DNA from 3 places in the Thalassospira sp. MIT1004 genome. Region 1 is predicted to be linked to each of the others. Evidence: riboswitches for the same ligand, from Rfam matches in the RefSeq annotation. Region 1 holds a riboswitch; each other region holds the start of a gene.
What was found. Region 1 has a riboswitch for cobalamin ahead of BC440_RS14560 (CbtB domain-containing protein). Riboswitches for the same ligand answer to the same signal wherever they lie in the genome.

Region 1 (10,830 bases):
AAGGTCATGTTTGTCTCCGCTGATGAAAAGAGCCAACCGTTTTTGATGAGTCCCGGTTAATTCCGTTATACCGGAATTAATATCGTTGTTACGGATTTAACTTGAAACCAAAATCTAGCCATGTCAATTCGCTTTTGCGAAACCCGCAGTTTTCCTTGGCTTTCGAAATGTAGTGACCTCGGCACCCGGACGATCTGATGTGAGGACTTTTATGGAAGTGATGACCTGTGCATCCTGTCAGAGCAGGGCGTTTTCCGAGTATTTCTGCGCGAAACGGCGAACAAGAACATGGAGAAGATCGGGAGTCGCAGCGCGCGAGGTAGCAAAAAAGAATTCGGCCGCTATCACGAGATGCAATAGCGGCCGACTTTCGATAATTTTCTGGAGTAGCTTGCGCGGCTGAGGGATCAGCGGTTGCGCAGCGCGATCAGCAGACGAAGGCTGTTAAGCGTCACCAGAACGGTTGCACCGGTATCGGCCATCACCGCCAGCCAAAGTCCCGTCAGACCGGTGATGCTGGTGACCAGAAAGACAGCCTTAAGCCCCAGTGCCAACCCGATGTTTTCGCGGATCACGCGGCGCGTGGTGCGGGACAGCTTTACCAGATTAACGACATCCGACAGCCGGTCCTTGACCGCCACCGCATCGGCGGCCTCAAGGGCGATGTCGGTGCCCCCGCCAATTGCGATGCCGACATCGGCCGATTTCAGCGCCGGGGCGTCGTTGATGCCATCACCAACCATGGCAATCGATCCCTTCCGCACCGGATCATTGCGCAATTCGGCCAGCACGTTCAGCTTGTCTTCGGGCAGAAGCTGCGCCCGGTAGTCCATACCAAGTTCACCCGCCATGCGTTTGGCAACGCGTTCGGCATCACCCGTCAGCATCACCGGGCTGATGCCCAAGGCGTTCAGTTTGGCAAGCGCATCCCGGGCATCCGCACGCGCGGTATCCCGCAGCGCAAGTGCGCCAATGACATCGCCATCACGCAGGATGACAACGGCCGTGCTGCCGGCGTCTTCCTGTGCGGCAAGCCAATCGGCAACTTTGGCAGCCGGTTCGATATCAAGGCGTTTGGCCGCCCCGACGCGATAAAGCGTGCCATCAATTCGGGCTTCGACCCCGGCGCCGGCGATCGTACGCGCATCGGTGATTTCCGGCAGATCAAGTTTCTGTTCCGTCGCGGCATGAACCACCGCCTTTGCCAGCGGGTGGGAGGTCACGGTTTCAAGCGCGGCAGCAATCGCAAGCAGCCGGTCCTCGTCCATATCGCCCACCGACATCATTGCCGTCAGCTTTGGCTTGCCTTCGGTCAATGTGCCGGTTTTGTCAAACGCCATGGTACGAACCGCCCCGATGGCCTCAAGCGCGGCACCGCCTTTAACCAGCAGACCAATTCTGGCCGCACGAGCCAAGGCCGACGTGACCGCCGCCGGGGTGGAGATTACCAGCGCACAGGGGCAACCGATCAGAAGCAGGGCCAGCCCGCGATAGATCCATTCTTCCCAGCCCTGCCCGAACAGGACCGGCGGAATGACAACCGTCAGGGCGGCAAGCGCCATGATGATTGGCGTATAGATACGGGCAAATTTGGTAACGAAACGCTCGACCGGTGCCTTGTGCTTTTCGCTTTGTTCAACCAGATCGATCACACGATCCAGCATGGTTTGCCCTGCCGCACGGGTTACGCGCAGGCGTACGGGCCGATCGGTGACAATGGCACCGGCAAAAACCTCGTCCCCCGGTTCAGACGGGACGGGCACGGATTCACCGGTCAGGTGGCTGTTGTCAATTTCGGCGGCCCCGTCGGTCAGGACACCGTCGGCCGGAATACGTTCGCCTGGACGGACTTCGACAATATCATTCAGTGCAAGCGCGGACGGGGCGACCGTTTCAAACACATTACCCGATGCCGAAACCCGCCTTGCGGTTTCCGGGGCCAGTTTCATCAGCGATTTAACACCGCTGCGTGCCCGACCAGCGGCAATGCCTTCAAGGCTTTCGCCGATGGCAAACAGCAGGACGACCATACCGGCTTCAAGACTTTCGCCGATCGCAACCGCGCCAAGAACCGCGACACTCATCAACAGTTCGATGGAAAAGAATGCGCCGCTTGCCGCCAGACGGAACGCCGTTTTCATAACCGGAAATGCTGCGATGATCGAGGCAATGGACATTGCATAAGCATCGGTGACCGGAACCAGCCAGCCAACCAGCCCGCCCAGCATAAGCCAGGCCGCCGCCCATGCAATTTCGTCCCCGGCTTCCGGCCAGGGGGCCAGTTTGCGCAGCAGGGATTTGTCACTGGCATCGGTATCTTGCGACGCGGCATTATCCGTCGCAGCCGGATTGGCAGAGCCACAGGAACCACCAGCGCAGCAAGCGGCTTCGGATGATTTCGCCGCCCCCGGAATTACCTTTTCCTTTGCCGGATAACCCAGTTTGGTCAGCATCGTGCTGATATCGGAACGCGTTTCGGCACTGTCGTCGCGAAGACCCAGCGTCACCATTTCGCGCATCATCGATACATCAACACATTGCACGCCATCACGTTTGGAAAGCGCGGTTTCAATTTTCGCCACACAGGACCCGCAATCCATGCCCGATACAGCCCAATGACGATGCGAAATGCCGTCGCGATGACGAGCCAGCACATCGTCAACCGTGCCCTGTTCCCTGCCACTCAGTTCGGATTGCGCGTGCAGGCCATCGGCGGCAGCAATAAAGCTTTGCCCCGGCACGGCGTCGTTCAGAGCCGCAATCAGCGATGACTTGCAGCTTTCACAATTTCCAATGGCCGGGAACTGATCCCATTTTGCGATGACGGACATTCTGGACCTCGCCAACATTCAAATTTATATTCATGCGTTATATTCAAATAACAATTCATATGTTGTGGAGTCAAGAACATTCAAATCATGATTTGAATGTTATCACACACAATGCCCGACGCCCCGAAAAAGTTGATGAATTACGCCAGCACTGCGGCCATAGTGACCACCCGATTTAAGAACCAAGGCCAACCGCCCTATGCCCCGTATTGTCATTTGCAAAACCTGCCAGCCAGCACCCGATGCTGATCCGGCCTCAAAGGTGGATTTTGTCGATGCGGATGGTTTTGCGCGGCAGTTAGGCACGGCACTTGATCAGGCGGAATTGCCCGAAACGTTTGAAATCACGCAGGTTGACTGCATGGGATCATGCAGCGACCCGACATCGGTTGCGCTTCAGGGAGCCGGACGGGCAAGTTATCTTTTTGCCGGATTATCGGCGCGTCACGACATTGACGATATCATTGCCACCTGCCGGGAATATCTGAACGCCCCGGATGGATGGATCGAAGACGCACGCGGCTGCGGACGTCTTCGATTTTGCCTTAAGGCCCGTATTCCAGCACTTTGATTAAGGTTTAACCGAAACTCTCATGGTCTTACGCAACGGTTTATCGCCAACAGCAAGCTGGCTGTGATCATTGGCCGTCAGCGTGACCGTGACCTCGTTATCGCCCGCCGGAAGATCTGCGATATGAAGCCACGGGCCATACAGGCGGGCAATCTTGGTGCCGTTAACATAGACATGGGCATGCCCCTCGCCCGGGATATGGGGACTGCTGGCATGTTCGGGGGCAAAACGGAAATTCTGCACCAAAAGATGCAGGTTCCAGCCACTGACCGGATCGGGCGCAATGGCAACATCAAATCTTGGCACATCAACGGCATCGGGCAGGGAAATGGTGGCATCATGGCTGGCATGGGCACCGGTCAAATTCATCGCGCCATGTGTGTCATCATGCGTACTTCCGCCGTGCGCCTGCGGATCAGAATGATCATGACCGTCAAGGGTGATGCCATTTCCCGCCGCGACCAGAAAGCCAATCCCGCCGCCAAAAACAAGCCCGATCCCAAAAAGGGCAAGTGAACGTGACATTTCGTTTATCCAGACAAATCAATGAAAGAAAACAGGCGCGGAATATACCGCGCCTGATCGATTGCGTTTACGCTTCCCGGTCGGCTTCACGCCGCCAGAAATGCCCGGCAAACAAGCCGGTCAATACCCAGGCCACCGCCCCGATACCAAAGGCACGCGCAGCAAACAGCGCGCCAAGTTCGGTCGGCACAGGACCGGTGAACTGATCGGGTTCAGGTGCACCGATAACATGCGGCGCCAAAAGCAGAACAACCGCCGCCGCCCACGCGAGCCAGTTCCGACCAAAGGCGATCAGCCAAACCGCAAGTGCCGCGGTTGCCACCGTCGCAAACCACCAGATTTGCCGTTCATAGACATCGGCCGCGGCAACACCGGGCACCTCTGGCGCCAAGGTGAAACCCGGTGCAAAATGCACGATGACAAAACCGGCAATGCCCCAGATGATGCCATTGCGCGCCGCCACCACATGACCACGGTTTTCGGCAAAGGCCATGGCCGCCACCAGTATAAGTGCATACCCGGTATAGACCAGCATCGTGAACAGGACGCTTAGCCCGTCACGTAGCGGATCAATGCCACCGACATCCTGATGCGCGCTAACCGCGTCACCGCCGAAATGCACAAGGGCACCGGTTTCATACAGCTCCGCATGCAGCAAAACGGGCTGCACAAAATACAGCTGTAGCAGGGCCGCAATAAGCCCCGCTGCAGCACCAGCGAACAACGCGCTGGTTACTATGCGTGTGAACATGACTTAGTGGCAGGGGAAGCCGGTCGCGTGGCGCACATCGTGTGCCGCGTCATGAAGCAGGTCCGCCTGAACGTGGCCGGTGACAAATACAACGGCAAGGCCAAAAACGGCGCAGGCAAGGATCGGCAGAAGAACGGATTTTTTCGAAGCGGCAAATGCCGCGGTCTGCGTGGTCATAGAAATCTCCTTTGCTGTCACACCCGACAGTCGGTTCGGGTCCATGCCTGGCAGGTCTCCTGGCTTGCGGGTCATCATGCGTCGCCGACCTTCCCTGCTTTCGCAAGTGGTATGATGGCGGGCACTCGTCGCATACAGTCGCGGGGGCGGCTTTGGCTTTGGCCGTAAAACAGACGGCTTTCCAAATTCCCTCTTCGTTTCCCAACCCCGAGCAGAGCGGGAAAAACCAAGCCATTCGTTTATGACGGTAATTTGGCGCAAGTGCAATGTGAAAACCACGCAGGCCGGGTGATCATTCGTCGAACATATTCGCCCGATTGTCGATCCGCCCCCAAACCCCGGGGCAGAAGGCCTAATCGTGCGTGACGTGGGCAAAGACGTCCCGAACAACACGGGAAATATGTTCGTCATCAATCTGATAGAAGATATGACGCCCGTTTCGTTCCGATGCCAGAATGCGCTGATCGCGCAACTGACGCAGATGATGACTGGTAAGCGATTGTGACATACCTGATGCCTCGGCCAGTTCGCCGACGGTTTGCGGTTTTTCCATGCAGCGCAGAACAAGCTGCAACCGCCCGGCATCCCCCAAAAGCGCAAAGATTTTTGCCGCCGCCTCGATATCGGGCAGCGACAGGTTATGACCAGTCGCACGCGACGCGTCACGCGTTACGGCTTCCCCCTGTTCGGTGGAAAGGCCAAGACGTGCGGCTGTATCGCATTCCTGACAATCGTCGCCGTTTTCATCCCGGGCGATCACGGGACGCGTCGGGGCAATTTCGACTTTGCGGGAATTTGTTTTGCTTTGTGACATGCCCCTATTTTCCATGCCCTGAATGACTTGGCAAGGGGACTTGATCGCGGTTGCCATGGAACCCCGGCCATGAGGAGGCGTTTCATGGACAAGACACCATCAAATGTGCCCCTGAAACCGAGGAGAAACAGCGATGCAAGAGCAAACTGCACTTGATCTTTTTAATCTGCAGCAGTCGCGCGATAGCTGGGAAAAGAATGTTGCCGGTTATTGCAAGGACAACAACATGCAGGTCGGCAACCTGCCCAAGGAAGTTTCCGGCCCATATGACGAAATGAACGAGGCTTGGGAAAAGCTTAAATCCGAGGGTGAAAGCGCAAGCAACGCCACCGCGCAGCAATTCCACAAGGCAACTGCAAAGCTTGAAAAGGCATGGGACAACATGGTGGGTAAATGACCGGTTTCAGGTCCGGCAACCCAAATGCCCCAAAATCGCCTTTTCATTGCAAATCGATGACATGATTACACGCCAGATTGAACCTGTCTGGAAAAGCAAAAGGAGGCTCCCATGACAGCCCGTCCCCTTCCGGAGCACGCCAAGCTCCATCAGGAATTCAAGGATTGGGAGTTCGGCCTTGCTGCACATTGCAAGGAATCCGAAGCCGGGCTTGAACAATTGCCAAGCGAGGTTGTTCAAGCGTGGGATGACATGGATGCCGCCTGGAGCGAGATCAAGGATCATAGCGGTGATATCCCGCAAGAATCCCTGCAGCGTTTTCGTGAAGCCAAACAACGTTTGCAAGGTGCGTGGGACGCGATGATCTCTTCCAAACGGCATTAACGACGCCGCGCTGGAAGCAGCCAGACTTTTTCGTCTCCCTCTCTTCCCTGGCGGGTTTTCCTCCCCTCCCCGCCATTCCTCCTGCAGCCGGGTGTTTCAACCGCCCCGGCTGCATTTTTTTTGTCTGAATTTTGGCCGGGCATCGCCCGCCTGACGATCAAAGCGCGACTACGGACAAAAATCCGGATTGACTCATTTCGATAAAAAATTCATGTTTTACTTTAATTAATGAATTTGATTCGTCATTAAAATGTCCCCCGATTGTTTCCGAATGGAGCCCCGTCATGTCCGACACCCTGAAAAATGTCCGCACCGTCAGCCGCATTCTTGGCTGGGTGTGCCTTATCGGCGTTGTTTTCGAAATCTGTCTCGTGCCGCTGATATGGCATGTCGATGGCTGGGTTGATACCAGCGCCAGCCAGATGACCATCAGCATTGAAGAATTGCGCGCCCTTTCCGGATGGCAGAAATATGCCGTGATGGCATCGATGATGCTGCCGACACTTGTTATGGCCTATGGGCTTTGGCGATTGCGCAAGATGTTCCTGTCCTTTGCCGAAAACCATATTTTCCAGCCTGCCCCGATTGCCCATCTGAAAGCATTTTCCGTGGCCCTTATGGCGCAAACCCTGATCAAGCCGCTTTCAGGCGCACTGACATCCGTACTGGCAACCATAACCCGCCCTGAAGGCGAAAGGATGCTGTCTATCGGGCTCAGCGATGCCGAGGCCAGCACCCTGTTTCTGGGCGGGTTGCTTTTGGTGATTGCTTGGGTATTGGGAGAAGCCACCCGGATCGAGGACGAGAACAGGAGCTTCGTCTGATGGCGATCATTGTCCGGCTTGACGTGATGCTTGCCCTGCGAAAGATGAAGTCCAAGGACCTCGCCGCGCGGATCGGGGTGAGCGAACAGAACCTGTCGCTTCTGAAATCGGGCAAGGTGCGCGGGGTCAGGTTTGAAACACTTGCCGCAATTTGCCGGGAACTTGATTGCCAACCCGGTGATCTTCTGGAATTCGTTGCCGACGACCTGTAAGCTCTTGTGATCATGACGGCCCGGTTAACACGGGGCGTCCTTCATAAGAAACAAAGCAGCCTGTTTAACGGCTGTTATCAGGGAAGACGTGAATGGAAAACAAGGTTGCCCTCGTAACAGGTGCCGCACGCGGCATCGGACTCGCCACCACACATCTTTTTATCGAACAGGGCTGGCAGGTTGCGATGATTGACCGCGACAGCGCGGAACTTCGCAGCGCATGTCGCGATATCGCAAATGCCAAGGCATTTGAATATGACGTATCGATCCCCGAACAGGTCGATCTGATGATCGACGAGGTCCTGACCGAGTTCGGACAGATTGATGCGGTCGTCAATAATGCCGGGGTTGCCGATTTCCTGCCGATCCATGAAACTGATTTCAGCGCGTGGCGCCGGATCATGGAAACCAACCTTGATGGGGTCTTTCTTGTTTCGCAGGCGGCAATCCCAGCGCTCAAGCAGACCAAGGGTGCGATTGTCAATATCGGCTCGATTTCCGGGCTTCGGGCATCAACCCTCCGGGTGGCCTATGGCACATCGAAGGCCGCTGTCATTCATCTGACAAAACAACAGGCGATCGAGCTTGGTGATTTTGGTGTTCGAGCCAATTGCGTCTGCCCCGGCCCGGTCAAGACCAAGCTTGCCATGGCTGTCCATTCGCCGGAAATCATATCAGCCTATCTTGATGCCATGCCGCTTGGCCGGTATGGCAGCGAACGCGAAATCGCCGAAGTGATTGCGTTTCTATGCTCCGACAAAGCGAGCTACGTTACCGGTCAGGTGATCGCCGCCGATGGCGGGTTTGAAACGGCTGGTGTCGGGCTTCCGGCCCTTCGCAAGGCTGCCGAAGAATAAGCAATTACAGGCGATCACCTTTGGCTGAATGCGCAAGCTTCATTGCACAAAAGTGTGATCGCTTTCCCTTCTTCCTGCGTATGGCAGGGAAACGCCACCACTCAAAGGTATTTCCTTGCCAATCGAATTTGCCCTTCTCGTCCTCAATGCTCTTTTCTGCCTTGCATTTCCGTGGGTTTACAACTGGTCCTATGGCAGGCAGGTCGGTGGCAAACGCCTGATGGGCAATCGCGACAACCTGCCCGAACGGCAGGGCTTGGCCGCCCGCGGCCTTCGTGCCCATCAGAACCATCTGGAAAATCTGGTGCCGTTTGCGATCATCGTTCTGGTCGCGCACGCCATCGGTATTTCAAACACTGTCACCGTGGCTTGCGCGGTTGTCTTTACCATCGCCCGCCTTGCCCATACCGGGTTCTATTTTGCCGGAATCACGCGCGTTCCGGGGATCAATGGCGTGCGATCCATTGCCTATTTTGTCAGCCTGTTTGCGATGCTTGTCTTTGCCTTGCAATTATTCTGGTCGTAATTGTCGGCGCAAACTCTCGACAAGTCGGGTTTCGGGCGTTACGAGATAGGCGGCCAAACCGGAACGGGTAGGGTCATGACTTAACGCTTTTACCCAAGGATCTGCCGTGAGCACGTTACCCCCCTGCCCCAAATGCCAGTCGCCCTATACCTACGAAGATGGCGAATTGCTGATTTGCCCGGAATGCGCCCATGAATGGTCGCAGCAAACCGCAACGGGCGGAGACGAAACCGAATACAAGGATGCCAATGGCAATGTGCTTGTTGACGGCGATACGGTTTCGATCATCAAGGATCTGAAGGTCAAGGGCGCGTCTCAACCGCTTAAGGTCGGCACCAAGGTCAAAAATATCCGCCTTGTCGAAGGCGACCACAATATCGATTGCAAGATCGACGGATTTGGCCCGATGAAGCTTAAATCCGAATTCGTCAAAAAGATCTGATTGCGGGCTTCGCCCTGTAAACTCTGCGCCGACGACATTGCGACCGGGTTCTGGTATAATGTCGTCGTCTGATACTGGCCTGAACCATCCAAAGGAAACGGGGGGCCACCATGCGCCACCTTGCCCTTATCGCCGCACTACTTGCGACCCTGTCGCTATCTTCCTGCCTGACCTTTAACTGGCAGCGAAGCGTTCAGCAGGTGCTATCGAATGCATGCAATTCGACAGGGGATTGCGGCTCGGATGGGCCAATGGCCAACTATTGAAAATCAGTGATTCAACTAAATATTGCTTACTGGCAAGTAAGAACTTCCAGTCTCATCTGCATGACGCCAGACCAAACGCAAAATTGCACTTAGGCTCTGACCTGGCTGTAACGCGCGATACAAATGGGCCCCATCGATACTTACAAATCTTAACTCGCCTTTTGTTTGGAGACCCTCAAGAGCTTCGGTCGAGTAACCATTCACTGAAACGTACAATCCACGCGTATTTGCACTTTTACCGCTAATTTTCGAGATGAAAGCTCCAAACTCCGCTCCAGAGACAGGTGAGGATACCCATTTTGCCTCAAGAACAATGGTATGGCCTTGCCATTCAAAACTACCATCAATTTGCTCACCTTTATTGCGGAAGGACCCCCGTGGCGAAAGCCCCTCCAACTCAAATAATTTTTTTAGTAACTGTTCTAGCGCATAACCTCTTTTCTGAGAGTTTTCTTCTACCACTAGCAAGTTAAATTCATTCAAAATCTCTGCTCTGGTTGCCTCTTTCTGCTCGTATTTTTGGTCTTTCTTTCTTTGTATGCCTTCTTCTTTCCTCCGTTGCTCTGCTTTTTCATTTTCTTTTCTAATCGATTGCGCGATCTCAAACTGTTCTCGTAATCCACTCAATGCCTCTTTCGCTCGGACTGGGAATCCACTTTCATCAAGTTTCACAGCAAAAGAAACGAGATTGCTAATAGCTTTCTGCCCTGAATCCTTTTGCCCTTGCGCAAGTTCCAGAAGCTCTTGCACAACAAACCTTTTTGGTGCTCGCTCATATTCTCGCCGAGAGTTTTGTGCTCTTTGCTCAGCTCTTGACCTCGCATCGTCGAGCCATTTCCTTGGAACGCCAGACCGGATGACAAACTTGTCTAACTGGTCGTGAAATTCCCAACTTTCTGTCAAAACTGTCTCAAGAAGATCCAAAACAACAGGGCCGAAAGTCATCCCTATTTTCCTGACGTAGTTAGCACAAGCAGATAAAGTATTAGTTATAACCTCTTACTTCCTATCAAGATAGATTCAGCAAGAAGTAAAAACGGCGCGCCCAATGGACGCGCCGTTTGTTGTTTCTGGTGATCGGAAAGCTTATTCCCACTCGATCGTTCCCGGTGGTTTCGAGGTGTAGTCATAAGTGACGCGGTTGATACCGTTGACCTCGTTGATGATCCGGTTGGCGATGCGGCCAAGGAGTTCCGGCGGGAAGGCGAAGAAGTCGGCGGTCATGCCGTCGGTCGAGGTGACCGCGCGCAGCG
Region 2 (10,830 bases), on a different contig from region 1:
CGCATTATTGGACATGTTTTGCGGTTTGAATGGTCGCACCCGAAGCCCCCGTTGCGCAAAGGCACGGCACAGGCCCGCCACCAGCAAGGATTTTCCAACATCCGAACCGGTACCTTGCAACATCAAAGCAGGAACAGGGCGCACGCTCATTCCGGTTTCAAAACTTTCTTTTATCTGGCTGTATGCCAAGACCGCAAATCAGAACTCGACACCAATCTGCGCCTTGATGCCCTGTTCGCGGAACGGATGTTTGATCATTGTCATCTCGGTCACAAGGTCTGCCGCCTCGATCAGGGTATCAGGCGCATTACGCCCGGTCAGGACTACATGCTGGTCGGGCAGTTTGTCGGCCAAGGCTGCCAGAACATCATCAAGGGGCAGGAAATCATAGCGCAGAACGATGTTGATCTCGTCGAGGATAACCATGGCAAAGCTTGGATCACGCATCATCTCAAGCGCCTTGTTCCAGGCTTCACGTGCCAAAGCCACATCCTGCGCCCTGTTCTGGGTTTCCCAGGTAAAGCCCGCTCCCATGGCGTGAAATTCGCAAAGATCGGGGAATTTCTTCAAAAGCTTTGCCTCGCCGGTTTCCCAGCCGCCTTTGATGAACTGGACCACGCCAACTTTCATGTCATGCCCGACACAGCGCATCGCCATGCCAAATGCCGACGATGATTTGCCTTTCCCCTTACCCGTATGAACGATGATCAGGCCCTTTTTGTCGATCTTCTGCGCCATCATCTTGTCGCGCGCGGCCTTGATCTTCTTCATTTTTTCGTCGTGGCGGGTATTGAGATCGGTATTGGGCGTGTTGGTGTCGGTCATTGCTTCATCCCTTTGCATTTCTGCCCGAACAATGCGGCGAAGCGTACGCCGGATCAAGGACAGTTTTCGGGTTTTCGATCCAGTTCGACATGCGCGATGACACCCTGAAAACCGTATTTTCGGGCTTCGGGGCAGAACCGGTCCGGATTGACCCCCTCTTCGATATATTCAATGGCAAAGACCGGCTTGTTCATCTGCACATAGGACAAAAACGCATCCATGAAGCCAAACCGATAAGATGATTCAAGCAGGGCGAAATCCATTCTGTCGATCAGATCAGGCACCAGTTCGGCAGCATTTTTCTGCCCAATGGCAAGCCCGCGCGCATGCGCCTGCTCAATCAGCCATCCGATATATCGAACCTGATCGGACCGTGTCAGATCGAACCCGGTTTTCTTGTTGGTTGTATCCGCTTCATAGGCATCAATGTTATCCGGCTCAATAGCCAGAAAACCCTTTTCCCGACACAGGTCAAGCCGGACTTCCATAATATGGGCGAATTGGTCAAAGCGGCTGATATCAAGCCAGTTTTCACCTTCCCACCCCCAATAGGGATTCCCGATGACACCCTTTGGGAATTGTCCGTAATCGTCGTTCCATTCCTCGACCGCACCAACATTGATATAGCAAATAGGGAAAATACCGGCCGCGTGCCATTCCCGAACCTGCTCGGCCGTCGTTTCAAACAGATCGCTATCGATTACGCGGATATTGCCGCTAACATCAATGTCACCCTGCAACTGCCAATGCAGCGACCCGTCCGGCACCGTTGGCCAGTCATCCGCCGCCGCGATGCCGACCCCTGCAGAAAATTGCAAAACAAAACCAGCAACGGCAACAAACGCGCGCATCCATACCCCCGGAAAATCAATTTTGTGAGTTTGCCCGTCTGGCGGGCAATAGACAACCACCCAAAAAGAAAGCGCGGCCGTTTCCAGCCGCGCTCTTGCACCCGTAACGGGTGCGATCCCCCGAAACCCGCCGGGCTCGGTCAATCGATATATCTTTTAGCCCTTCAGCCTGACGATAAACCAAGGTCGCCGGTCACCAAATCGGCCCATTTATCAGGCTCACGCATGTCGGTATTACGCAATTCGGGGCGACGCATCCGCGCCTTGTTAAATAACTGCAACCGGTCGCCCGGCGACATCTGACGCAGGCGAAGCAATGCCTTGCGCACCGCATCATTCGGGGCATGAACCGGTTTCTGGAAGCTTTTTTCGATCACTTCGAGCCGACGCTCAAGCCAGTTGCGCGTCGAAACCACATCCGCAATCAGTGACTTCAATTCGCGAACCACCGGGAAATGATTTAACGCCACATGGGCCCTTGAAATGGTTGCACGCCATATCTGGCGTTCAACACCTTGCAGGTAACGCCAGTAAATCCGGACCTTGGCATCAATTTTAATGGTTGTTTGATCCGGCCCCGGCAGATGGCGCGCAAGTTCGTCCAGGTCATCACGGAATTCTTCAATACTGACCGGTGCATGAACGCCGTGAAACCGTTCACGCAGGTCAAGAACCGAACGGATCGCACCGCGGGCCGGGCGATAACGGCCCTGGCCGTGCAAATCGGCACGTAACCAGTCAGGAAGGTCGGCATCAGCAAGCAGGAAATCGACAATTTTTGCATGTCCGGCATGAACCGGCAGAGGGGTCCGCAGATAGTCAGGCAAACGAACGTGTTTCGTTCTTTCCATAGTGGCCTCCTAACTCTGTTGCCGATCCGTCTTGTGCGGTTATCGGCTCGATAGGTGTGCCCCGTCCCTCAACCAATAGATTAACACTTGGTTAAAAGAGATATGGTGCGAAAACGAAACGTTTCAACCGCCCGGTTTGTTCCGACCATCCATTTCAACGGTAAAATTCTCGTGATTTACGATAACGTCTAAGGCCCGGTTATGCCGCGCCATTCCCCATCAGATCGACTGATACGGAATTCCGGCGCGGCTGCCAAAGGCCACGATCAATCGCCTCGCGCAGACGATTGCGGATATCAGAAAGTGCGTCGGGATTGTAATCCCTGATAAAATCACGCACATCCGTATCATCGAGATACGCATCATAAACCAGATCAAAATGATGATCCGCAACACAGCGCGCCGTTGCGGCAAAGGCAAACAGGTAATCCACCGTCGCCGCCATCTCAAATGCGCCCTTGTAACCATGGCGCATTACGCCTTTGATCCATTTCGGATTGACCACGCGTGCCCGGACAACACGGGCGATTTCTTCTTCCAATGTGCGGATTTTCGGGCTTTCCGGGCGGGAATGGTCGCTGTGATAAACCGTCGGCTGTTTGCCGGACAGATGCCGAACTGCCGATGTCATTCCGCCTTCGAACTGATAATAATCATCGGAATCCAGCAAATCATGTTCGCGGTTGTCCTGATTATGGACAATCGCATCAACCCGCGACAGCCGTGTTTCAAACATATCACGCGCGGCTTCACCTTCCGCCCCGTTGCCATAGGCATAACTGCCCCACGCCAGATAGGCATCCGCCAGATCGGCCTCGTCCTCCCAAAGCTCTTCGTCGATCATCGCCTGTAATCCCGCGCCATAGGCACCGGGCTTGGCACCAAACACGCGAAATGCCGCCTGTTTTCTGGCCTGATCAGGACTGGCCCCGGCGTCACACAGCTTTGCCGTTTCTGCCGCCACCCGAACCGCAATCGGGTTCATATCGGGCGCTTCATCCGCCTGTTCGGCCACCGCACGCACCGCGCTGTCAAACAGGTCAATCAGACCCGGGAACGCATCGCGGAAAAACCCCGATATGCGCAACGTCACATCAACGCGCGGTCGCCCCAGCAGAGATGCTGGCATAATCTCGAACCCGGTCACACGGCGCGATGCGCTGTCCCATGTTGGCCGTACACCCATCAGGGCAAGCGCCTGGGCAATGTCATCACCGCCAGTGCGCATATTGCTGGTGCCCCAAACCGAAAGACCAAGGGCCGCGGGCCATTCACCATGATCCTGCACATGCCGTTCCAGTAACAATTCGGCTGATTTCCACCCCAATTGCCATGCCGCCGGGGTCGGGATCGTGCGCGTATCGACCGAATAGAAATTCCGCCCGGTCGGTAAAACATCTGGCCGCCCGCGCGTTGGCGCCCCCGATGGCCCCGGTTCGACAAACTTGCCCGCAAGACCGCGCAGCAATCCGGCAATCTCTGCCTCGCCACAGGTTGTCACCGCCGGACGAATAGATATTTCGATATCGGAAAGAACTTCAATTGTCCGCTGCCATGCCTGATCCGCGACCACCTCCCCACGTACCAGATCACGCGCCAAAAGCTCGATCCGCTCCACCGTATCGCCCATGGTACGCCACGCACCAACGTCATATTGCGCAAGAATTTCGGGCCTAATTCCTGGCCAGAATTCGGCAAAGGCACAATCAAGCGGATCAAAATCGGGATCACCAAGGATATCGGCGGCCAAGGCCCGATGAAGTGACGCCTTCGACCCCTCGCTCGCCCCGCGCGGCAATCTTGCCAGTGCGACCAGAAGATCGGTCAAAAGATCGCCTTCCGGTGCCTTACCAAAGATATGCAGACCATCGCGGATCTGAAGTTCCTTCAACTCGCACAGATAGTTATCAAGCTTGGCAAGCGCGCTTTCCTCGTCCTCGTCCGGCTCAATCCCGCAATCGCGGTCAAGCCCGATGCGAATAGCAAGCTCAAGGATGTCACGCTTCAGGATGATCAATCTGCGTGGATCAACTGCTGCTGCGTCGTAATATTCATCAACTAGCGCCTCAAGATCCTTAAGGGGTCCGTAACTCTCTGCTCGCGTCAAAGGCGGGGTCAGATGATCAAGGATCACCGCCTGTGCACGGCGCTTGGCTTGTGTGCCTTCACCCGGATCATTGACGATAAAGGGATAGAAATGCGGTGTCGGGCCAAACACGGCTTCGGGGAAGCATTCTTCCGACAGCGCTAATGACTTGCCCGGCAGCCATTCCATATTGCCGTGTTTGCCGAAATGAATGACTGCCTGTGCCCCGAAATGATGGCGCAGCCAGATATAAAACGCGAAATAGTTATGCGGCGGCACCAGATCGGGCGAATGATAGCTTTCAAGCGGATCGATATTGTATCCGCGTGCCGGTTGCAGCCCAACTACAACATTGCCCATCGGCAGGATCGAAAGGGCAATCGCCGACCGATCTGGCAGATAAAACGGATCACTTTCCGGCTCTCCCCAGGCATCCGTTACCTGCTGACGGATGCGTGCGGGCAGGGCGGCAAATGCCGCGCGATAATCGGCAACCGGGATCGTCACACGAACGGTGCGATCCGCCAGCGACTTGAAATCATTCGTCGGTCCGGCCTTGACCGCTGCGATCAGGTCATCGCCATTTTCCGGCAGCTCATTAATCCTGTACCCGGCATCCTTCATCGCCCGAAGGGTTTCAATCATCCCGGCCGGTGTATCAAGCCCCACACCATTGCCAAGGCGCGCATCCTTGTTGGGATAATTGGCCATGATCATCGCAACTTTGCGCACCGGGGCATCCGTCTTGCGCAATTTGACCCAATTGGCCGCCAGTTCGGCAACAAACGCCACCCGATCGCGCACCGGGATATATTTGACCAGATCAATCTGCGTCAGGGCATCCTTGCCCGCCGATCCCTTGAACGACACGGCGCGCGATAAAATACGGCCATCCACTTCGGGAAGTGCGACATTCATCGCAATATCCCGCGCGGCAAGGCCGTTCACCCCATCCCGCCACGATGCTTCACCACCGCCAGATAGCACCACCTGGAAAACCGGTGCATCGACAACATCAAACGGCCCATCTTTTCGTTCCACACCCGGAACGGAAAGAGAGAAGCCGGTGGTGTTCAGGATCAAATCCGCACGTGTTGACCCCAGCCATTCTTCAACCAAGGCCGCCGCAACCGGGTCTTTGAGGCTGGCAACAAAAACAGGCAATGGATTGAGGCTATTACCCAACAACTCCTCAACCAGCGCATCAATTACATCCAGATTACCAGCCTGAATTAATGCACGGTAGAAGATGATCGAGACAACAGTATGATTTTGTTTCCAATTCTGTTCAATTTCTTCGAGATTTGCGGTGATTTTCCCCGGCCAATAAAGGCCTGCCTTGACCAAGGGTGCCGCCGGCTTCCAGTCCCAACTGACAGACGGGTTCAATTTTTCATATATAAGACGCAGTAAATGTTCAGCATTTCCCGGACCACCTTCGATCAGGTAACGCCAGATTTGCTGATACGTTGCACCCTTTACCGTCGATAACGACAACAGTTCCGCATCGGGTTGATCGTCACCTGGCAACAGTACCAACGGCACGTCGTTGCGACGGGCCAGTTCGACCAGCTGTTCGATCCCGTATTCCCAATATCCCCGACCGCCCAGAATGCGCACGATGATGAATTTGGCATCGGCCAGAACATCGTCGACATAAAGATCGACCGACATGTTGTGGCCCAACTGCAAAAGGCTTGCCAATCGCAGCGATGGTGTCACATCACCAAATGCCGAAGTCAATCGCGCCTGCGCCCCCGCCAGACAGGCAAGCTCGGACTCTGCCGCCGACAGGATAACGACATCGCCCGGGCTTTGCCCCAGATCGACGGCTTCGCTTCCATCGGTAACAAGTCCAGGCTGGGCGGCAAGCAGATGCATCGGAAATGTCCGTTTCTTTTATCGTGTGCTGGTTCAAGATCATCCGCCCGCACAACGTTGTCGACCGGATGATCTTACAATTTCAAAACGTCACGATGCCTTGATTGCCGCTTCGATGGCACCGCGATCCAAGCCATGCAAGCCGATCACCACCAGTTCCGACCGGCGCGTTTCGGTTTCGGCCCACGGCCGGTCGAAATAACGCTGGAACCTCTCACCAACGCCCTGAACAACCTGGCGCATCGGCTTGCCGGGAATATCAAGAAAACCCTTGATCCGTAGGACATCGAACTGACGCACGACATCAATCAGGCGTTTTTCAAGTACGGCCGCATCGTCAACCGCGTCAAGTGACACGACAAAGCTTTCAAAATCGTCGTGGTCATGTTCGTGACCATCGTCATGATGTGAGGGGCGGCTATCAAGATCGTCTTCGGCCGCCGCTCCAAGTCCCAGCAAAACAGCATTTTCGACCTTCGAATGCGCGGTCGCGATGATCTTGACCGATGGGCGTTTCAGCTCGGCCCGGATATCTGCCTCTACCTTGGCAATTTCGGCAGCGCTCAGCAAATCGGTTTTGTTCAGAACCACCATATCCGCACAATGAAGCTGCTCTTCAAACAGTTCCTCAAGCGGGCTTTCATGATCAAGATTATCATCAGCCTCACGTTGGGCCTGAACCGCATGATGATCATGGGCAAACAGACCGTCGCGCAATGCCGCCCCGTCCAGAACAGCCACCACACCATCTACCGTGACCCGTGAACGGATTTCCGGCCAGTTGAACGCCTTGACCAACGGTTTTGGCAATGCCAGTCCTGACGTTTCGATAACGATATGATCAGGCGGCGTGTCGCGATCAATCAGGCCCTTGATGGTCGGCAGGAAATCATCGGCCACCGTGCAACAGATGCAACCGTTTGCAAGTTCGACAACGTCGTCCTCGGCACAACCCGATATGCCACATCCATTAATCACCTCGCGGTCCACGCCCAGATCACCAAATTCGTTGATGATCAGCGCAATCCGCTTACCCCCGGCATTTTCCAGCATATTGCGGATCATCGTGGTTTTGCCTGCACCAAGAAAACCGGTGATCACTGTTGCCGGAATTTTTCCAAGCTGTGCCATATTCAATTACCCTTAAATCTATGAATTCTGATCTATTTAACCGACATCGGAATGCCCGCAACCACAAGCGTCACCTGATTGGCAAGCTCGGCAATCCGTTGATGCAATCGTCCGGCATGATCACGAAAGCTGCGCGCCATGGCATTTTCCGGCACAATCCCGAAACCAACCTCGTTCGAAACCAGAAGAACTGGGATATCCAGCCCCGGCAAAAGGTCGCAAAGCCGGTCAAACTCGGCCCCGATATCGCGATCTTCCAGCATCAGATTGGTCAGCCAAAGCGTCAGGCAATCGACCAGAACCGGTTTACTGCCGTCGTGATTGCAGGCAGACAGGACAGCGCAAAGATCAAGCGGTTCCTCAATCGTTTGCCACATTTCGCCGCGCGATGATTTGTGAAGTTCGATGCGATTTGCCATTTCCTCGTCCCATGCACGACCGGTCGCGACATAAATACCGCCGCCTGCATGGTTGATCCGGTTTTCAGCAAACCGGCTTTTGCCCGATCTGGCACCGCCAAGGATCAGATGGATCCCGGCAAGCTGGCTGCTATCAGCCATATTCTGGGTCATACCCACTTTCCTTCGCCTTGACCTCCCACCGAGGCCGGATTGCGTTACCCCATATCCTTACGAACAGGAATACCGATGGCTGGTTTCCTGGCTGCGGGCATGAAAGCAATCCGCCTTCCCGGCATGTTGTCTGCAAATCAACATTACCGGTGGCTTGTGACATCACATCACCCGGATCACCCAACCCGTTACAGTTGCGGGGGCAGCACCGGCATCACACCGGTTTCCCATCACCAAACGGCAGCGCCGAACCTAGCAGCTTTACCCCCACGACCAAAGCCCAAACTCCGACCTAGCCATAAGGTCAGTATTTGTAAGAATTGACTGCTTGTCGGCGGTTATTCTTTAGGAGAACATAATTTTGTCACGATGGATCAGAGCCGACAAAAGCCGCCCGCGTGACCGCCGGACATTACAAAACAAACAAAGTCCGGATGCCGAAACCGCAAAGGGTTTCGGAAAAACTTCTTGGGGTTAATTGGAAATTTGCTGATCAAATGGCAATTCATGAACAAATTCAACGAATTCGGAATCTGAAATCAACAACCTGGCAGACCGTATCACGCGAAGACATGTGGCGCGGGCTGCTGGATAGATTGAGCTATAATGATCAATCCTTTCCCGAATTCCTGCAACATCATGCTGTAAATGGTGAAATATCATTGGCGCGTCGTGATGTTCGAAACATTTATGCCAGCCGCCCGACCTGTGGTGTTGTCGCGACCATCATTTGGTCGCATGCGCGTGGCATCCGCGTAAATGCGCTTTCTCTTCTGGTCCGTGACCTGACGAAACTCGTAGAATTGTTCGAAAATGACGATTTCGACGAAGATCAAATGTCACTGCTTCTGGGCCAGCCCGGGATATCCATCCCGACCGCCAGCAAAATGCTTTCAGCCTGTGGCAAGAAATACAAAGGCAAACCCGCCGCCATCATCGACGACACGATCATTCAGGTTATCGAAGCACCGGAATTTGCATCCGACTTTACGGAAATCAACGAGCTTCGCGGCAAATCGCGCAGTCGGCCTATTCCCTACTACGAAGCCTATCTTGACGATGTCGCGTCAATCTGTGGCAGATACGATGTCTCTGCCGATATGGTAGATCGCTTTTTGTCGGAATATGCACTTGTCGATGCGCAGGAAACCGATCAACGGAAATCCGCCTGAAAACTGATACCCTGTGTGGCATGTCATTCAAGCCCAACAGGGTATCGGCAACTGCACAGCCCCCTTTAATCAGTAACGCAGATTAACCCCGGTCACCCGCCAGCCCGGTTGATCGACGCCGGTTATATGTTCGATCCGGGTCACGCCAAGCGTATCGATATGAAATGATAAGGCCGCCTCAAGCGACAGACCAAGCGCATTGGCAAGGGCCGCGCGCACCGTCCCGCCGTGAATAACGGCCACAATATCGCGCCCGGCCCAATATCTTGTCAGCCGGTCAAATATTGGCCCAACCCGTTCGACAACGTCGCTGAAACTTTCCCCATTCGGAGGATGCTGGCGCGCGAAATCGGTCCAGAAACGGGTGGTTTCCCCTTTGGGCAGATCATTCCAGTGTTTCTTTTCCCATGCGCCAAAATGCTGTTCGGCAAAGCCGGTTTCACGCGTCGGCAGGATGTTTTCATCCATCAGCTCAAGAAGTTTAAGCGCGGTATCAAGCGTGCGCGAAAGGTGGCTCGTAATCCAGACCGCGTCGTTTGGCAAATGGCGCGACAGGGCGCGCAATGCCTTTTCATCGGTAAGATCAACCGGCATGTCGCTTCGGCCATAGACAAGCCGTTCCGGGTTGAGAACCGGCGCATGGCGAACAAGCCACCAACGGGTTGTCACTGCTTTGTCCATTCTTCCCCCAAGGAAAAATGCGGTCGAAAAATACGACCCGGGTTTGGGCTCCGTTTTAAACGGTCCTTTTCATGATCTTATCATCAGGCAATCTGAAGTATCGCGATAAATGCAATACCGACAAGCAGCTCGGAGATGATTTGAGTCATGCCCAGCACATCGCCAGTATGGCCGCCAATCTGATGCCGGGCGATCCATCCGACAACCGATGCCCCGACCATCATGGCTATCAGACACATGAACGCGGTCACCGCACCCGCAACAATCACCACCAGAACCAAGGCGATGGCAATACCCGCGCTCACCACTTTGATGTCGGGTCGTCCGGCACTTTTGCCAAGACCATCTTCACGAGCCGGATCAAACACATAGGTCACAATCGGCATCGCCGCGCGCGATAGTGTCGCCATCACAATCAGGATGGCGGCCATGCTGCCACTTTCACCCGCAGCATCCAGAAGGGCGATGCGCATCGCTAGGCATAAAACAAGCGCAACAACACCATAAGTGCCGATCCGGCTGTCGCGCATGATTTCAAGCTTGCGTTGACGGTCCAATCCACCGCCAAATCCGTCGGCACAATCGGCAATGCCATCCTCATGCATCGCCCCAGTCAACGCGATCAGGGTAAAAGTCGCGACAATGGCCGTAATCATGACATTGCCGGTCAGAATCTCGATGACGTAGGCCGGAATGATCGCAATCCCGGCCATGAACAACCCAACCAGCGGCCAGCACCAAACTGATCGTGCCATCGCATGCGCGCTGAAGTCACATGGA
Region 3 (10,830 bases), on a different contig from region 1:
CGGCCGGGCTGTCAAGCACCTTGCCGTTCAGCTTCACCAAACCTTCCTCGATCATGCGTTCGGCGTCGCGCCGCGAACAAACGCCGGAACGCGCAATGCGCTTGGCAATGCGTTCGGGTTTGCTTTCTTCGGTATCTTCTGTCGGGTTCGGGGTCTGGTCGCTCATTTGCGGGCCTCGGAAATCAGGGCGTCGAAGATTTTCGCATCGCCCGAACTGATATGAAATTCAGGATGCCATTGCACCCCAAGACAATAACGATATCCCGGATGCTCAATCCCTTCGATCACGCCATCCGGGGCGACGGAATTGATGATCACATCCGGGCCGACCTTATCAACGGCCTGATGATGGGCGGAATTGACCGACAGGCTTTTGACATCGCCGACAATGCACGAAAGCAGGGTATCGGCTTCGACGGTCACATCATGCCCCGGCTCGTTGCGCGGATTGGGTTGTTCATGCGCCAGACAGTTTTCAACACTGTCTGGGATATGCTGGATCAATGACCCGCCAAGGATCACGTTCAACAATTGCTGCCCCCCGCAAATGCCCAGAACCGGCATATTGCGTTTCAGCGCACCTTCGGCCATCGCCCATTCAAACTTGGTGCGGCGGTCTTTGGTGATCACCGTGTCATGGCGTTCTTCGGCACCAAACAGACTGGGATCGACATCAAACGCACCGCCGGTGACCACAAGCCCGTCAATCAGATCGAGCAGATCGGGAACCAGTTCCACCTCGTGGGGCAGGGGCATGGGAATGCCTCCCGCCGCCGTGACCGCACCGGCATAGTTTTCACGCAGCGCATACCAAGGAAATTTGGAATAGCCACCGGGTTCCTCGGAATCAAGGGTAATGCCGATGATCGGTTTTCTGGCACTCATGTTCTGTCAAATCCCGTTGGTGGTGGCAGTTGGTCGCTATGTTTGCTGGCGATGCCATGAATTTGGCCGGAAACTAACCCCGGTGCGTTAGAAGGGCAACGGCAATTCACGCATATGTGCAATCGGTCGCGATCTTATCACCGCTTGACCGATCCTTGCACAGATTGCAATCTCATATGCTTAACGCCCGATAAAAAACAAAACAAATCAAACCCGCAATGTGCCTGTTGGGGGCAATTGCTTTTCCGGGATGGAAAACAGATCATGAGCGCAGACAGCTTTATGGATATGGCGCTAGATGAGGCGCGCGCCGCCGCACGGCGCGGCGAGGTGCCGGTTGGCGCTGTTCTGGTCGATGCCGACAGTGGCGAGGTGCTGGCACGTGCCGGCAACCTGACCGAGGAACTCAATGATCCGACAGCCCATGCCGAAATCCTTGTGATCCGTGCCGCTGCCGGGGCCAAGGGCGAACCGCGCCTGCCCAATTGTGATCTGTATGTCACGCTGGAACCCTGCCCGATGTGTGCCGCCGCCATTTCATTTGCCCGCCTGCGGCGGGTTTATTTCGGGGCCTATGATCCCAAAAGCGGCGGCATCGATCACGGTCCGCGCGTGTTCGAAAGCACAAGCTGCCATCACCGCCCGGAAGTTTACGGCGGGATTGGCGAGGTCGAGGCGGGCAAGCTTTTGAAGGATTTCTTTGGGTCGCTACGCTAAGCCCCAAGACCAAAAGCAAAGGTCCGCCAATTTGGCGGGCCTTTGATCTATTCTCTGGTCTGCCCCCGAAGTCCTGGCAAATGCTGGAACATCCAGGTTTCGCTAAGCGGCGCATCACCACGTTTCAGATACATCCGCAAATCAACCGGCTCATTGCCCTCGACTTTAAGGTCAAACGCCGCACGCCAGATGCGGGTATCCATGATCGGTTCGATCTTGGTGCGGACAATTTCCCCGCGCGAGGTTGAAACAATGACTTCCGGGAACTCGCCATAGGCCAGGGTTCCAAGGATTTCCCCCTCGAACTCGACCGAGAATTTCAATTCGTCCTTCGGGCGGGCCGTGCCGGGATTGCCACCGCGGCCCATACGGGTGGCGGTCGCATGGGCAAGCTTGTCCATCGGGAACGGATTCTGTGCCTGCCAATACAGGCGATAACGGAACTGATAGCTGTTGCCTGCCTTGGCCGGGGCATTTGGCACCCAGAAGGCTCCGATATTGTCATGAATTTCATCGTCGGTCGGGATTTCGACAAGCTGCACGGCCCCGTCTTCCCATGCGCCAAGCGGTTCGACCCACAGGCTGGGGCGGCGGTGATAACGCACACCGTCAAGATAATGGCTGACTTCGCGGTCACGCTGCATCAGGCCAAAACCACGCGGGTTTTTATCGCCGAATGCCGACGTGCGGATGATTTCCGGATTGTTCAACTGACGCCAGATGCGTTCGCCATTTCCGGTCCATAGCTCCAGCCCGTCGCTGTCATGGACTTCGGGACGCCAGTCAAAGCGGAACGATTTGTTCTGTTCGGAATACCAGAACATGCTGGTCAGCGGTGCGATGCCAAGGCGTTCGATATCCTTGCGCAGGAACAGGTGTTTTTCGACATCCATGGTCACACCTTCGCCGCGCGTCAGATAGAACCGGTAGGCACCCGTGATGCTGGGGCCATCCAGCAGGGCATAGACCGTGACCGGGGCATTGGCCGATTTCGCCGGTTCGATATAAAATTCGCGGAAATCGGGGAATTCTTCGGGCTGGGACGTTGCCGTGTTGACCACAATACCGCGCGCAGACAGACCATATTGGCCTTCATCGCCAATCGCACGGAAATAGGACGCGCCAAGAAACGCTGCCCAGTCCTGTGTTTTCCAGTCATCACGTTCGACATTTTCATGCAGACGGAACCCGGCAAAGCCGCTGTTTTCCGAAAGCTTGCGCGCGATGCTGTCTTCGGGCATGTCGAAATAGTCCGGCGTATAAACCACTTCGCGCGATTTGCCACCGTCAACCAGATGCATGTGAACCGGCTTGGCGAAATACATGCCGAGATGAAAGAAGGTCAGCGGGTAGGTGCCCGAACCATCGGCGTATGGTGAAAATTCGCGCTTGTAATGCAGCTTGCCATGAATGTCGTAATCGATCTTGCCGACAATTTCGGGATCGGGGGCGACAGGCGGCTCGTAAGGCGATTTTGCCATGGCTTCGGCGCGTTTGATCAGGGCGTCAAAGCTGAAGCTTTGCGGTTCGCCAAGATCAAGTTTTTCGTTCGCGGCCGAGGCACCATTGACCATCGACATGCCCGGCAGGATCAGCCCGGCAGCGGCCATGGATTTCAGAAATCGTCTGCGTTCCACAGAAGTCGTCATCAATCAGGTCCCGTTAATTTAAGATGTCCGGAACTATACCGGACAGTGTGGACGTAATCGGGATAAAACATGGCGAATTCAAGATCGTAATATCTGCGTTTTTCGCATGGCGGTATGCCAGATGTCTGCCTAAATAAACTTGCAATCATTGAAATGGCGAGGTCGCCATCGCAGAAAGGCATGTTCATGCAGCAAACCGTTATGGGAAAGCCCGGGCAGAAAGCCATTTTCCACGAGGCGGAACAGAACGGTCTGCGGCTGGCGATCAAGGGGCGTCTGGTCGCGCTGATCCTGATGGGGGTCTGGCTTGTGGCGTCGCGGTCGGGTGACCCGTTACGTGCCATTGAATATCTGATTGCGCTTGGTGTCTTTGCCGGGTTTGGCATCATCCATTACCGGATTATCGGATCATCCTATGACCGGAACTGGATCAAGTATCTGTTCATCGCGCTTGATATCGGGTTCCTGTCGCTTCTGATTGCGACGCAGCCGGTTTTTGACAATGTCGATCTGCCCCAGGCGGTCATTTTCCGCACGCCGATCTTCCCATTCTATTTTATCGTTGTTGGTGTTGCGGCGTTCAGTTTTTCGCCCGGCCTTGTTTTATGGGCCGGTATGTGTGGGGCGGCCGGGTGGCTTGGTGCGTTTCTTTATGCCATCCGCGATATGGATCAGACCTATGACTGGCAGGATATCGGCACATCTCCCGATACCCAGACTTTTGTGACCTATTTCTTCAGCCCCGATTTTATCGGTGCCTGGAGCCGCGCACAGGAAGCCCTCTCGCTGGTTGTTGTTGCCATTCTGATTGGTCTGGTCATGTGGCGTGCGCGCCATACGGTGCGCCGCCAGATCGAGGCGGAACAGGAACGTAGCGCCATTTCCGACATTTTCGGACAATATGTGCCGCCCGCCGTGGCCGAGGCGCTGATATCTAAGCGCGGGTCACTGGCCCCGGTCGAGCGTGAGGCAACCATCCTGTTTGCCGATCTGGCCGATTTCACCAAGCTGACCGAAACCATCGGCCCGAAAGGAATTGTCGAGGTTCTCAACACATATTTCGATGCAGTGTCACAGATCATTAACCGTCATCATGGTGTGATTACCCAGTTTCAGGGCGATGCGGTACTGGCGACCTTCAATGTCCCGGCCGAGGACCCCGATCATGCCAGATGTGCGGTGCGCGCCGCACGCGAGATTTCCGATCTTGTGCAAAGTCGGGATTTCGCTGGGATCCATGTTCGTACGCGTATCGGGATATGCACCGGGACGGTGATTGCCGGCAGTGTCGGCGGGGGTGGGCGTCAGAACTATACCGTGCATGGCGATACGGTAAATATGGCGGCCCGATTGGAAGTGATGAACAAGGAACTGGGAACCGACGTTCTGATTTCTGCAACGACGGCACAGTATCTGACCGCAGAAGATTTTCGCAAGATCGGGCAGATGGATGTTCGCGGACTTTCCGAACCGATTGATCTGTTTACCTTTGCCACGGCTGATGAACGGAATGTCGTGACTGGCAATGTGCCCGTTACAGCGACCTGATTATTGGCAAAGTTTTCGCGCATGAAAATGAAAAAAGGAACGGCATCCATTCGATACCGTTCCTTGCGGGTTCTGCGCCGGGTTAGCCGGTGCAGCGGGGCTTTTAAAGCCTGAATGCTATTGTATGGGCTGGCGATACATCACCATTCCGGCGTGATACAGAACACCGTCTTCGAAATATCCGTCGGCGGTAAAGCCGGTATCATCCCAGTAATCGATATGATTACCGGAAATTTCATAACGTCCCTGATAGGCAGACGGGCGATTGCCGCGCGCCTCGTCATAACGTCCGTTGGCCAGCAATTCCTGACGGATATTGCCATCAGCCGTGACCCACATGCCAACATAGGGATGCGGGTCGTTCGATGTGGTTGTGGACATGACGGTATCCTCCTGTGCGGTGGCGGTGCTGGAAAACAGCATCAGAAGACTGGTGATAGAAGACGCAAACATATGACGTGCCATGCGGGCCTCCTTGGGCGGTACGGATCAATATGCCGATGCGGTCGGGCGCACGATGATCTCGTTGACATCGACGCTTTCGGGCTGGGCGATTGCGTAAAGCACCGACCATGCAATGGAAATCGGGCTGAGTGCGGTTTTGCGCAGTTCACCGAGAAACCCTTTGGCATTGTCATCGGTAATGTCGTTGCCAAGTTCTGTTTCGGTAACGCCCGGCGAAATGGTGGTGACGCGGATATCTCGGCTTTCCTGACGCAGGCCATCGGAAATCGCCCAGACGGCATATTTCGTGGCGCAGTAAACGGCGGCAGTCGGGGATACCAGATGTGCGCCAATGGACGCGGTATTGATGATGTGGCCGCTACCCTGTTCCTTGAACAATGGCAGACCAGCAGCAATGCCATTCAGGACGCCGCGAATATTGACGTCGATCATCTTGTTCCACTCGTCAATTTTCAGTTCGGCAAGCGGCGACAGGGGCATGACACCGGCATTGTTGAAGATCACATCAACGCGGCCATAGGTGTTTTTGGCGAAATAGATCAGTGCTTCGACGTCGTCGGCATCGGTGACATCAACCGCGCGACATGTGGCGGTGCCGCCTTCGGCCTCGATTTCGGCGACGATGGAATGAAGCTTTGCCGTGCGTCGGGCCGCAAGAACGACCTTTGCACCGTTTTCGGCCAGAAGTTTTGCCGTGGCCTCGCCAATCCCGCTGCTGGCACCGGTGATAACGACGACCTTGTTTTCAACATTGTTGGACATAAGCGACATGACATCCTCCTTGTCTGGATCATGGCGCTTACTGTGATTGCAAAGGGCGGCCTGATGAATACACAGAACTCTTGATCAATTGCCTGATTCTCCAGGCAGGGTGAAAACCGCTTTTCAGGATGGTTCTGGTTGCTATAGTTCATATTAGAGAAATAAAGGAGTTTGGTGATGCCTGTGTTTGAAGAGATGTCTGAACTGATTGACAGATACTGCGAAGGCGAAGGTGTTGCCGAGACGCCGGTAAAGGCGGTGCATCTGTATCGTGCGACCGGGCCGTCGATGAAAGTTCCGACAATCTACAAGCCATGCCTTTGCATTATCGCGTCAGGTGCCAAAGAGGTCACTCTGGGCGAGGCGGTTTTCAGTTACGTGCCCGGAAAGTATCTGGTGGCGTCGGTCGACCTGCCGATTGTCGGCTGTGTGACAAATGCCAGTGCAGCACTTCCGTATCGCAGCTTGTCGATTGAACTGGATGGTCAGATGTTGGGTGATCTTGTCACCCAGATTGATCTTCAGGTCGGCTCGGCATCCGAAAGCGATTGCGGGCTTCATGTCGATAACGCCAGCGATACCTTACTGGGTGCCGTGATGCGCCTGTTGCGCCTGTGTGATGAGAAAGACGATATTTCCGTGATGGCGCCGATGCTTCTGCGCGAAGTGCATTATCGCCTGTTGCGCGGCCTTCAGGGGGCCAGGATTGCACAAATCGGAATGGGCGGCAGCAACATGCAGCGCATTTCCAAGATCATCCGTCTGATGAAGGACGATTTTGCAGCACCACTGCGGGTCGATGATCTTGCGGCACAGGCAAATATGAGCCCGTCCTCCTTCCATCATCATTTCAAGCAGGTAACCTCCATGAGCCCGCTTCAGTATCAGAAACGCCTTCGCCTGACGATGGCGCGCCAGATGATGCTGACGGAAATGAAGGATGCGGCGACCGCGGCCTATGAAGTCGGATATGAAAGCGCCTCACAGTTCAGCCGTGAATATGCCCGCATGTTTGGCGCGCCACCGATGCGCGATGTCTCGGCGATCCTTGGGCGACTGGGCGGCGATGGCACGGCGGCTGCGAACGCCTATTGAAAATTGCAATCATTGCGATTTATTCGCAATTGGCTTGACCGGCCTTTGTGACTATGTGACACCGATAGATGTCAGTATCCGATAAGGATAAAGGGAATTCGAAGCCGTCCGTGAAGACGGTTAACCGAAGCTGCCCCCGCAACTGTAGGCGGTGAGTGTTTCCTTCTGAAAGCCACTGGGATATTTCCCGGGAAGGCAGGAAAACACAACGACCCGCGAGCCAGGAGACCTGCTGACATGAATACGACGGACCGGGCGGGGTGCCCCGGAGGATGTCGGTATATGTCACCGTTCCGGGCGGGCTGAAAGCCATTGGACCGCCCTTGGATCCCGGCATTTCCCGCCATTTTTCAGCACTTCAGCCAGTCCCTTGACCATAGTAACTTTGATGTTATGTTATAACATAACATTTATTGGTTTGGTATGTCCGGTCAGGAAATGAAATTCCGGATCGACATATCCATGAAAGGACGCAAAGTGATTGAATTGAACAAAAAGGTTTTTGCAGTCGGGGTGTTTGCTGCAGGACTGGCTTCTTTCGCACAATACGCATCTGCCACGGAATATCCGCTTACACTGGAAAATTGTGGTCGAACCCTGACCTTTGATCAGGCTCCGAACCGTGTCGTATCGCTTGGCCAAAGCAGCACTGAACTGCTTTATCTTCTGGGACTGGCGGACAGGGTGGTCGGAACGGCCGTATGGCTTGGTCCGGTGCAGGAACAGTTTCTCGACGTCAACGCCACCATTCCGCGTCTGGCAGACAACGATCCCAGCTTTGAAAGTGTGGTCGGCCAGAAACCCGATATGGTCGCAACCCAGTTCCAATGGCATATCGGCCCGAATGGCAAGGTCGGAACGATTGACCAGTTTGCTGAACTTTCAATCCCGGTCTATACCGCACCAGCCGATTGCGTCGGTAAGGACAACACCACGGGCGGTGACGGAACGCGGATTGATGCCTTTTCGATGGATCAGATCTATCAGGGGATAGCCGACCTTTCGAAAATCTTCGACGTCGAGGAACGTGGCGCAGATCTGATTGCCGATTTCAAAGCCCGCGAAAAAGCCGCACGTGAAAAAGTCGCCGCCGTCAACGGCAAGGGCATTTCGGCCCTGTTCTGGTTCTCCAGCGCTGAAATCGATGTTGATCCGTTTGTTGCCGGGCAGAAAGGCGCACCGGCCTATGTCATGTCGATCCTTGGTGTGGAAAATGTCATCGACAGTGACGATGAATGGCCCACAGTTGGCTGGGAAACCATCGCACGAACCAATCCCGATATCATTGTGATTGGCAAAATGGATCGTCGTCGTTTTCCGGCCGATGACTGGGAACTTAAAATGCAGTTCCTGAAATCCGATCCGGTAACCCGTCAGATGAATGCGGTCAAAAGCGGAAATATCGTCGTCATGGATGCCCAGTCGATGAACCCGACCATGCGGACAATCGAGGGCATTGAAACGCTGGCCAAGGCAATCGAGGCGTTCGAGGCAACCCAGTGATCGGGCCAGTGATCAAACCAGTGATCGGTAACGTCATTTCCAGCCCCGTTTTCATGAAACGCATCAGCGTGGCATTTGCCGCGCTGATGTTGCTGGCTGCGGTCCTGGCGGTTGCCGCATCGGTGGGTGAAACAGCAATCCCGGTGGGTACGGTGATCGATACGATTGCCAATCATTTATGGGATGCCGGTCATCCGGTGGATGCGATTGATGCCGGTATTGTCTGGAACTATCGGCTGAGCCGCGCGATTGTTGCTGCAAGTTGCGGGGCGGCTTTGGCCGTTTCCGGCGCGGTCCTGCAGGCGCTTTTGCGCAACAGTCTTGCCGATCCCTATCTGCTGGGCATTTCAGCCGGGGCATCGACCGGTGCGGTCAGTGTCGTGATCCTTGGTCTTGGGGCCGGGATGCTTTCCCTGTCACTTGGCGCATTTATCGGCGCGGTGGCGGCATTCGCCTTTGTGACCCTTCTGGCATTACAGGCCGGGCGCGGCACGGGGGCGATCATTCTGGCAGGGATTGCCGGATCGCAGATGTTTAACGCACTTACATCCTTCATTGTCACCAAATCGGCCAGTGCCGAGCAGGCGCGCGGCATCATGTTCTGGCTTCTGGGCAATCTTAGCGGCGTGCGCTGGCCCGATGTGTGGCTGGCTTTACCCGTGGCTCTTGTCGGGCTTGTCGTGTGTCTTTGGCATGCACGCGCACTTGATGCCTTTACGTTTGGTCGTGAATCCGCCGCATCGCTTGGTGTGCCGGTCAGGCGGGTTTATGCGATCCTGATTGTCGCAGCCGCGATGATGACCGCGGTAATGGTCAGTATTGTTGGTTCCATCGGTTTTGTCGGGCTCGTGATCCCGCATGCCGCGCGCTTTTTTGTCGGAACGCGTCATGGGCTGCTATTACCGCTATCGGCATTGATTGGCGCACTGTTTCTGGTCTGTGCCGATGTCATCTCACGCGTGATCGTTCCGGGGCAGGTTTTGCCAATCGGGGTGATTACCGCCCTTGTCGGGGCCCCGGTCTTTGCCCTGATCCTGTGTCACGGAAGGATTTTGCGATGAGTTTGGAACTGCGCGATATCGTCTGGTCTGCCGGTTTTCGCAAGATCATCAAAAATGTCTCCCTCCGGGTGGAACCGGGCGAGTTTCTGGGCCTGATCGGGCCGAATGGATCGGGCAAAACCAGTTTGATGTCGGTTTTGGCCGGTATTCGTCCACCTGATCAGGGGCGTGCGATGCTGGCAGGGCAGGACATGAAAAAGCATGGTCGTCGCAAACTGGCCCGACAGATCGGTTTTGTCGAACAGCAGGCCGATACCACCGACCGCCTGACCGCGCGCGAGGCGGTGGCACTGGGACGCACACCTTATCTCAGCATGCTGTCGCCTTGGTCGGAACGCGATGATGCGATTGTGGAACGTGCGCTCGGCGATGTTGACATGACCCATCTGGCCGACCGGTTCTGGCATACGCTTTCGGGCGGTGAAAAGCAGCGGGTTCATATCGCGCGCGCACTGGCGCAGGAACCAAAATTCCTTCTGCTGGATGAACCGACAAACCATCTGGATATCCGTCATCAGCTTGGATTGCTGGAACTGGTGCATGAATTACCGGTGACCGTGGTGGCGGCCTTGCACGATCTGAACCATGCCGCGATGTATTGCGACCGGATTGCCATGATGCGTGACGGGGAACTGGTGGGGATCGGCAGTCCTGCCGATATTCTGACGACCCAAAATCTGCGTGATGTGTTCGGTGTGGATGCCACCATCGAACATGGCCCGAACGGGCAATGTGCAGTGCGCTATCACGCAGGCATGAAAAAAGACCGGGCTGCATGACCCGGTCTTTTTCAAGTTGAATGTTTATTTCTGTTCGCGGGCAATCGCGCGCCAGCCGATATCACGACGGCAAAAACCACCCGGCCAGTTAATGGCGTCAACCGCTTCATAGGCGCGTTTCTGTGCCTCGGTCACCGACGTGCCGCGTGCGGTAACGCCAAGAACACGCCCCCCCGTCGCGGTCAGTTTGTCACCATCCATTTTCGTGCCCGCATGCAGGACCTTGACCTTGTCCATCGCATCCGCATCGGCAACATTTCTGATCTCGGTGCCTTTGTCGTAGCTGCCCGGATACCCCTTGGCGGCCATGACAACGACCATGGCGGTTTCGTCATGCCATTCGGGTTTGACCTTATCGAGTTCGCC

Region 2: it holds a riboswitch for cobalamin, as region 1 does, so the genes downstream of both, cobU (bifunctional adenosylcobinamide kinase/adenosylcobinamide-phosphate guanylyltransferase) here and BC440_RS14560 (CbtB domain-containing protein) in region 1, are expected to answer to the same signal.
Region 3: it holds a riboswitch for cobalamin, as region 1 does, so the genes downstream of both, BC440_RS01290 (ABC transporter substrate-binding protein) here and BC440_RS14560 (CbtB domain-containing protein) in region 1, are expected to answer to the same signal.

Annotation. Positions count from the first base shown of each region.
Region 1 is NZ_MCAO01000042.1:109,738-120,567, reverse strand. It holds gene BC440_RS14585 (transporter substrate-binding domain-containing protein) at 1-8, opposite strand, end outside; gene BC440_RS14580 (heavy metal translocating P-type ATPase) at 408-2,831, opposite strand; gene BC440_RS14575 (DUF1636 domain-containing protein) at 3,031-3,402, shown strand; gene BC440_RS14570 (hypothetical protein) at 3,403-3,927, opposite strand; gene BC440_RS14565 (CbtA family protein) at 3,995-4,678, opposite strand; gene BC440_RS14560 (CbtB domain-containing protein) at 4,682-4,855, opposite strand; cobalamin riboswitch at 4,887-5,101, opposite strand; gene BC440_RS14555 (metalloregulator ArsR/SmtB family transcription factor) at 5,208-5,669, opposite strand; gene BC440_RS14550 (hypothetical protein) at 5,803-6,066, shown strand; gene BC440_RS14545 (hypothetical protein) at 6,178-6,450, shown strand; gene BC440_RS14540 (DUF2975 domain-containing protein) at 6,735-7,274, shown strand; gene BC440_RS14535 (helix-turn-helix transcriptional regulator) at 7,274-7,486, shown strand; gene BC440_RS14530 (SDR family NAD(P)-dependent oxidoreductase) at 7,579-8,343, shown strand; gene BC440_RS14525 (MAPEG family protein) at 8,459-8,869, shown strand; gene BC440_RS14520 (zinc ribbon domain-containing protein YjdM) at 8,976-9,311, shown strand; gene BC440_RS23185 (hypothetical protein) at 9,422-9,577, shown strand; gene BC440_RS22440 (restriction endonuclease) at 9,593-10,522, opposite strand; gene guaA (glutamine-hydrolyzing GMP synthase) at 10,664-10,830, opposite strand, start outside.
Region 2 is NZ_MCAO01000033.1:476,172-487,001, reverse strand. It holds gene BC440_RS13830 (cobyric acid synthase) at 1-150, opposite strand, end outside; gene cobO (cob(I)yrinic acid a,c-diamide adenosyltransferase) at 199-825, opposite strand; gene BC440_RS13820 (endo alpha-1,4 polygalactosaminidase) at 879-1,676, opposite strand; gene BC440_RS13815 (hypothetical protein) at 1,841-2,527, opposite strand; gene cobN (cobaltochelatase subunit CobN) at 2,727-6,494, opposite strand; gene cobW (cobalamin biosynthesis protein CobW) at 6,585-7,625, opposite strand; gene cobU (bifunctional adenosylcobinamide kinase/adenosylcobinamide-phosphate guanylyltransferase) at 7,658-8,197, opposite strand; cobalamin riboswitch at 8,257-8,481, opposite strand; gene BC440_RS13795 (hypothetical protein) at 8,794-9,369, shown strand; gene BC440_RS13790 (histidine phosphatase family protein) at 9,439-10,050, opposite strand; gene cobS (adenosylcobinamide-GDP ribazoletransferase) at 10,134-10,830, opposite strand, start outside.
Region 3 is NZ_MCAO01000002.1:116,798-127,627, reverse strand. It holds gene BC440_RS01330 (pseudouridine synthase) at 1-166, opposite strand, end outside; gene BC440_RS01325 (gamma-glutamyl-gamma-aminobutyrate hydrolase family protein) at 163-885, opposite strand; gene BC440_RS01320 (nucleoside deaminase) at 1,150-1,602, shown strand; gene BC440_RS01315 (glucan biosynthesis protein D) at 1,650-3,251, opposite strand; gene BC440_RS01310 (adenylate/guanylate cyclase domain-containing protein) at 3,432-4,799, shown strand; gene BC440_RS01305 (Atu4866 domain-containing protein) at 4,917-5,264, opposite strand; gene BC440_RS01300 (SDR family oxidoreductase) at 5,289-6,026, opposite strand; gene BC440_RS01295 (AraC family transcriptional regulator) at 6,204-7,121, shown strand; cobalamin riboswitch at 7,177-7,373, shown strand; gene BC440_RS01290 (ABC transporter substrate-binding protein) at 7,584-8,624, shown strand; gene BC440_RS01285 (iron ABC transporter permease) at 8,633-9,685, shown strand; gene BC440_RS01280 (ABC transporter ATP-binding protein) at 9,682-10,464, shown strand; gene purD (phosphoribosylamine--glycine ligase) at 10,489-10,830, opposite strand, start outside.